3 regions of the Bradyrhizobium sp. CB2312 genome follow, and region 2 is predicted to be linked to each of the others. Evidence: predicted binding sites of a transcription regulator. Region 2 holds the regulator's gene; each other region holds the start of a gene.
What was found. The regulator PhoB, encoded in region 2, activates phosphate uptake and scavenging genes when phosphate is short. The targets are predictions, from matches to a motif close to TGTCATNNANCTGTCAT.

Region 1 (2,264 bases), 330 kb from region 2:
GCGTTTCTCGGCGCGGCAGCGTGCCTATTCGCGCATGCGCGGCGACCGCGAGGTCTACACGCCGCAGGTCGTCGTCAACGGCTCGGCGCACGTCATCGGCAGCGATCGTGCCGGCATCGAGAATGCGATCGGCAAGACCGACAAGAGCGGTGGCGTGATGAGCGTGCCGGTGACGATGTCGCTCTCGGGCAAGCAGATCAACGTGTCGGTGGCCGCGAGCAAGGAGCCGGCGGTCTCGCATGGCGAGGTCTGGATCTGCTCGGTCGCCAAATCGGTGCCGATCTCGATCGGCCGCGGCGAAAATCGCGGACAGCAGATCACCTATCACAACGTGGTGCGCAATTTGCTCAAGGTCGGCGACTGGACCGGCCGCCCGGAAAGCTGGACCGTGCCGCTCGAGAACCTCGCGCGCGACGGCGTCGACGGCGCGGTGGTCTATGTCCAGGACGGCAGCCGCGACAAGCCCGGCCCGATGCTGGGCGCGGCGTACACGTCGCTGCACTGATTCTCTCTAGCGTCGCACTCTGCTCTCACTCCTCATGGTGAGGAGGCGCATTAGCGCCGTCTTGAACCATGCAGGCCCCTGCTGGAGCAGCTCGGCCTTTCATCCTTCGAGACGCGCGCAGGAGCGTGCTCCTCAGGAGGGGAGAGAATTTTCGCGCTGATGTTTGGTGAGAGAATCCGTCGTGTCAGAAACAATCCGCCCCAAACAAAAAAGGACCAACTTGCGTTGGCCCTCCTTGTCGCGCGTACAGACCCGATCCTGTTCGACCCCGGGGGGCTGGGGGCTGAGGAATCCGGAACCGAAAGGACCGGGCCAACGCACACGAATCTTTTCGCAGTGCAGGGCGGCGGGCGCTTGGCGGAAAAGCGGCGACAGTATGATTCCTGCTAACGATCCCGTGACGCTTTGCCGCGACAAAGTTCCACTTTTGCGTGTGGGCGGATTCGTACCCGATCAGACCGGTTGAGCCCAGAGCTCTGTCCCGGATCCCCGCAAGAGCCCTTGCGGCGCGGAGCGGTTGGCGCAATCATGTGATTGTCATGATCTGCGGTTCCGGGGACGGTTTCGCGGGCGCGGTCATGCTGTGTGCGATGAGGAGGCGCCCATGAGCCTGACGACGGAGGATGCCGATCCGAGCGAGCAGCGCGCGGCGGCGCGGCCCGTCGCGGCGAATGCGCAGCCGAACCGGGTGACGTTCAACCGGCTCGAGCTGCACCGTATTCTCAATCTCTACGGCCGCATGGTCGCCGACGGCGAGTGGCGCGACTATGCTATCGACTTCCTGAAGGACCGCGCGGTGTTCTCCGTCTATCGCCGCGCCTCGGAAGTGCCGATCTACCGCATCGAGAAGGACCCGCGCCTCGCGCGCAAGCAGGGCATGTACAGCGTGATCTCGGCAACCGGCCTGATCCTGCGCCGCGGCCACGAGCTCGAGCGCGTGCTGCTGGTGATCGACCGCAAGCTGGCGGTGGTCTAGCAGCACGACCGGTGCCGTAGGGTGGGCAAAGGCGCAAAGCGCCGTGCCCACGTTCTTTCTCTATCGCCGCGAATGGTGGGCACGCTATCGCTTTGCCCACCCTACGAGACCTACCTTGTCGGCACTGTCTTTGCGCCCTCGCCGAGGTCGCGCTGCATCATCACCGTGTCCAGCCAGCGGCCGAACTTCAGCCCGACATTGGGATGGGTGCCGATCATCTTGAAGCCGCCCCGGGTGTGCACACCGATCGAGCCGGCATTGGCGGAATCGCCGATCACCGCGATCATCTGGCGGAAGCCGCGCGCCTCGCATTCGGTGATCAGCCGCTCCAGCAGCAGCGAGCCGATGCCGCGGCGGTGGAAACTCGGATCGAGGTAGATCGAGTTCTCGACCGTGAAGCGATAGGCCGGCCGTGGCCGGTAGGCGCCGGCATAGGCATAGCCGGCGATGCGGCCGTCGAGCACGGCGACGAAATAGGGATAGCCGCCGTCGATCAGCGCGCGGTAACGGCGCGTCATCTCGGCTAGGTCGGGCGGATCCAGCTCAAACGTCGCGGTGCCCTCGCGGACGGCCTGCTGGTAGATGGCGGTGATGGCGGGAAGGTCGGCCTCAAGCGTGGGCCTTATTTCAGGTGCGGACATGGGGGCGAGATTAGAGCCTTCCCGCTGGTGCTGGAAGGGCCCGGCTGTCTCTACACCCGTCATTGCGAGCGCAGCGAAGCAATCCAGAGATGCGTCCGCGGAGGGACTCTGGATTGCTTCGTCGCAAGGGCTCCTCGCAATG
Region 2 (2,264 bases):
AGGATGGCTGGCCGGCAGCGAGGGAAAGGGTGCAATGACGGTTTTGACCTGGTCCGATGATCGCGTCGAGCAGCTGAAAAAGCTCTGGGAGGCCGGACTTTCGGCCAGCCAGATCGCGGCCGAGCTCGGCAATGTGACCCGCAATGCCGTGATCGGCAAAGTGCACAGGCTCGGCCTGTCCGGCCGCGCCAAGAGCCCCTCATCGGCAGCGCCCCGGCCGCGCAAGGCCCGCCCCGCGCAGCACATGATGCGCGTGAGCCGTCCGATCTCGCGCGGCAATACCGCACTGGCGCAGGCCTTCGAGGTCGAGGTGGAGGCCGAGCCGGTCACCTACGACAACGTGGTGCCGATGAGCCAGCGGCTGTCGCTGCTGGAGCTGAACGAGGCGACCTGCCACTGGCCGGTCGGCGATCCCTCGAGCCCGGATTTCTTCTTCTGCGGCGGCAAGGCGCTCTCCGGCCTGCCCTATTGCGCGCAGCACTCGCGCGTCGCCTACCAGCCGGCGGCGGATCGCCGCCGTGCGCCGGCAAAGCCCGGCACGCGCTGAACACTGCTTCAAACGACATCGTCCCGGCACGCGGCCGGGACGACCCGAGACATATAAAAAGCGCGCCACTTGGCGCGCTTTTATTTTGCACGCTTGCAATCGTACTTACGTCTGCTCCGCCTTCGCGAAGCGGTCGTCGAGCGCGTAGCCGGCACCGCGGACGGTGCGGATCGGGTCCTGCTCGCGGCCAAGATTGAGCAGCTTGCGCAGACGGCCGATATGCACGTCGACGGTGCGTTCGTCGATGTAGATGTCGCGGCCCCAGACGCTGTCCAGCAGCTGCTCGCGCGAGAACACGCGGCCGGGATGCTCGAGGAAGAACTCCAGCAGGCGATATTCGGTCGGGCCGAGATCGATCGGCCGGCCCGAGCGCGCGACGCGGCGCTTGTCGCGGTCGAGCTCGATGTCGCCATAGGCGAGCACGGTGGCGAGCCGCTCCGGGCTTGCGCGACGCAGGAGGCCCTTCACGCGCGCCAGCAGCTCCGGCACCGAGAACGGCTTGACGATGTAATCGTCGGCGCCGGTCGCAAGACCCCGCACCCGCTCGCTCTCCTCGCCGCGCGCGGTGAGCATGATGATTGGGAGCTGCTTGGTCTCCGGGCGGGTGCGCAGCCGCCGGCACAGCTCGATGCCGGAGAGGCCCGGCAGCATCCAGTCGAGCACGATCAGGTCGGGGATGTGCTCCTTGAGACGGGTGTCGGCGTCGTCGCCGCGCATCACCGTCTCGACGTCATAGCCGTCGCCTTCGAGGTTGTAGCGAAGCAGCTCGGTGAGAGCTTCCTCGTCTTCAACCACCATAATGCGTGCGCCCATGGTGTCGTCGCTCCTTGACTCTTCAGCTATTCGGGACCGTCGTGGCAAAGGTCGTCATGTCACCCTTCGGCCGCTTGTCGGTGATCGCCTGGCCCTCGATCATGTAGAACACGGTCTCGGCGATGTTGGTGGCATGGTCACCGATGCGCTCGATGTTCTTGGCGCAGAACATCAGATGGATGCAGAACGAGATGTTGCGCGGATCCTCCATCATGTAGGTGAGGAGCTCGCGGAACAGCGAGGTGCAGATGGCGTCGACTTCCTCGTCGCCCTTCCACACCGCCATCGCCGCCGGCAGGTCGTGCGCGGCGTAGGCGTCCAGCACCGACTTGACCTGCTGCTGCACGAGGTCGGTCATGTGCTCGAGGCCGCGGAACAGCTTCAGCGGATGGAAGTCGGTCTCCAGCGCCGCGACGCGCTTGCCCATGTTCTTGGCGAGGTCGCCGATGCGCTCGAGATCGGTCGCGACGCGCATGGCGCCGACGATCTCGCGCAGGTCCACCGCCATCGGCTGGCGCCGGGCGATGGTGAGAACGGCACGCTCCTCGATCTTCTTCTGGAGTGCGTCGATGTCGGCGTCGGTGGTGACGACGCGCTGGCCGAGAGCGACGTCACGGCGGATCAGCGCGTCGACGGAATCGACGATCATGCGCTCGGCAATGCCGCCCATCTCGGCGACCAGGCGGGTGAGCTCCTGGAGGTCGGTGTCGAAGGCCTTTGCGGTATGTTCAGAACCCATATCCCGTCTCCTCAGCCGAACCGGCCGGTGATGTAATCCTGCGTGCGCCGATCGCTCGGCGACGTGAAGATCTTGCTGGTGTCGTCGAACTCGATCAGCTCCCCGAGATACATGAAGGCGGTCTTGTCGGAGACGCGGGCCGCCTGCTGCATGTTGTGGGTGACG
Region 3 (2,264 bases), 3.7 Mb from region 2:
CGTCCCAGAGTACCTCGCCGGAGCGGCCCTTCATCATCTGCGCGCCAACGTCGAGCGAGGCGAACAGCGGGTAGAACGGCGAGGTCGAGGCGTGCTGCATGAAGCTTTCGTTGAAACGACGGTGCTCGACGCGCCGCTTCTGGCCGCGGATGTGGCGGTCCTTGATGTGGATCTGCGAGGCCTGCGAGAAGCTCGCGAGCTGCTTGTGGGTCGACTGCGTCGCGATGATGCCGGGCGCCTCGGGCGGAAGGTTGGTGAGGCCCATGGCGAATCGGCCGGCATAGAGCGGGTGGAATTTCATGAAGCCGGCCCAGGCCTCGTCGAACAGGATGTATTCGCAGAGATGGCCGATGCGCTTCAGGATCATCTCGGCGCTATGGATCGAGCCATCATAGGTGCACTGCTCGACCACGGCGACGCGGAACGGCCGCTCCTTCCGCCAGGCGTCCCTGTCGGTCACCAGTGGATGATTGCGGATCGCCTCGCGCAAGGCCTTCTCGTCGAGCAGGTCCCACCGCATCGGGCCGATCAGGCCCCAGGCGTTGCGGACGGTCGGGACATAGACCGGGATGCCGCCATTGATCATCAGCGCGCCGTGATGGGCGGCCTTGTGGTTGTTGCGGTCGAACAGCACGAGGTCGCCGTCGGTGACGAGGGCGCCGAGCGCGACCTTGTTCGAGGTCGAGGTGCCGTTGAGCACGAAATAGGTTTTTTCCGCGCCGAAGATCTGCGCGGCTTCCTTCTGCGCCTTCAGCGCCGGCCCCTCATGGGTGAGGAGGTCGCCGAGATCGAGCACCGAATTGTCGAGGTCGTCGCGGAACACGGATTCGCCTAGATGCTCGACGAAGACCCGGCCGATCGGGCTGCGGTTGTAGAACACGCCGCCGTTGTGACCCGGGCAGGTCCAGAGCTGGTTGCCTTCCTCGGCATAGTCGACGAGGGCGCCGAAGAACGGCGTCTTCAGCGTCTCGGCATATTGCTTGAGCCGGCTGATCAGGTTCTTGGCGATGAAGGTCGGCGTCTCCTCGGAGAGAAAGACATAGCCGTCGATGAAGTCGAGCACCTCGACCGGCAGGTCCTCGAAGCGCTTGCGCCGGATCAAGAGGATGATCGGGAAGTCGAGGCCGCGGCGCCGCATCAGGTTGATCAGGGCCGAGGTCCTGCCTTCCAGGCCCTTCTTGCCCCAGTCCACCACCATGCAGCCGATCGCGGCATCGGTCTGCACCGCGATCTCGGCGTCTTCCAGCTTGCGGGCCCGGACCACCTCGAAGCCGGAGCGCTGGATCTCCTCAATGATCTGGTTGAAGCGGAGACCCTCGAGGTCGTCGGCGTCGAACGCAGGTGCGGCGAACAGGAAGTTGAAGCGCTTGAAATAGTCCATGGCGTGTCCCGAATGTGCGAGACCGACAGGTCTCTGCACATTCGATGACAGTTCTATGACAGCGAGGGGGCCGGCGCGGATTGCGTAGAGGGGAAACTCTCCGCGACCCCCAATTCACTGTGCCGTGCCAGCCCCTAAGAACGGGAAAGGGAAAAGAGCTACCGCTTCGCCTCGCCGAACACCACCGTCGGCACGGCGCGGTTGACGATTTCGCGGAGCGCAAAGCTCGATTGCACCCGCGCGACGCGCGGCAGGCGCGACAACTCGGTGCGATGGATGCGCTCGAAATCCTGGATGTCGCGGGCGAGCACGATCAGGATGTAGTCGTCGGTGCCCGACATCAGGAAGCAGCGCACGACGGAGGGGCATTTCACCACCTCGGCCTCGAACGCCTTCAGCGCCTCGTCGCTTTGGCTCTCCAGCGCGATGCGGACCAGCACGGTGGTGGTGAGGCCGAACTGGTTGAGATCGAGCGCGGCCTGGTAGGCCTGGATGTAGCCGTCGTCCTCCAGCGCCTTCTGCCGCCGCGCCAGCGCGGTGCTGGATAGCCCGACCTTGTTGGCGAGCTCGGTGTGGCTGGCCCGCGCATTGGTGGTGAGTTCCGCGAGGATGGCGAGATCTTTCCGGTCGAGGGCCAAGGTTTTGTTTCCGGCGTGAAAGGGCGCTTCCGCGCCGGAAACCGGCGCGCATGTGGCAAACCTAGCGGATATTTGCACGAAACCAAACCGGCCCCGTCGCTACGATCAACAACGGAATCAATGCGTTGACAAGGGAGCTGAAGATGCGCGTCGGTGTGCCCAAGGAGATCAAGGTGCAGGAATATCGCGTCGGGCTCACCCCGGGCGCGGTCCGTGAATATGTCGCGGCCGGGAATCAGGTCACG

Region 1: the regulator PhoB is predicted to act here: its motif matches at 1,030-1,046, upstream of QA642_RS01880 (DUF2794 domain-containing protein).
Region 3: the regulator PhoB is predicted to act here: its motif matches at 1,426-1,442, upstream of QA642_RS33035 (Orn/Lys/Arg decarboxylase N-terminal domain-containing protein).

What each region holds. Positions count from the first base shown of each region.
Region 1 covers NZ_CP121668.1:384,791-387,054, forward strand. The annotation lists gene QA642_RS01875 (DUF1223 domain-containing protein) at 1-505, shown strand, start outside; gene QA642_RS01880 (DUF2794 domain-containing protein) at 1,110-1,481, shown strand; gene QA642_RS01885 (GNAT family N-acetyltransferase) at 1,592-2,122, opposite strand.
Region 2 covers NZ_CP121668.1:711,780-714,043, reverse strand. The annotation lists gene QA642_RS03370 (GcrA family cell cycle regulator) at 35-547, shown strand; gene phoB (phosphate regulon transcriptional regulator PhoB) at 653-1,360, opposite strand; gene phoU (phosphate signaling complex protein PhoU) at 1,383-2,099, opposite strand; gene pstB (phosphate ABC transporter ATP-binding protein PstB) at 2,111-2,264, opposite strand, start outside.
Region 3 covers NZ_CP121668.1:6,762,825-6,765,088, reverse strand. The annotation lists gene QA642_RS33035 (Orn/Lys/Arg decarboxylase N-terminal domain-containing protein) at 1-1,381, opposite strand, end outside; gene QA642_RS33030 (Lrp/AsnC family transcriptional regulator) at 1,540-2,019, opposite strand; gene ald (alanine dehydrogenase) at 2,163-2,264, shown strand, end outside.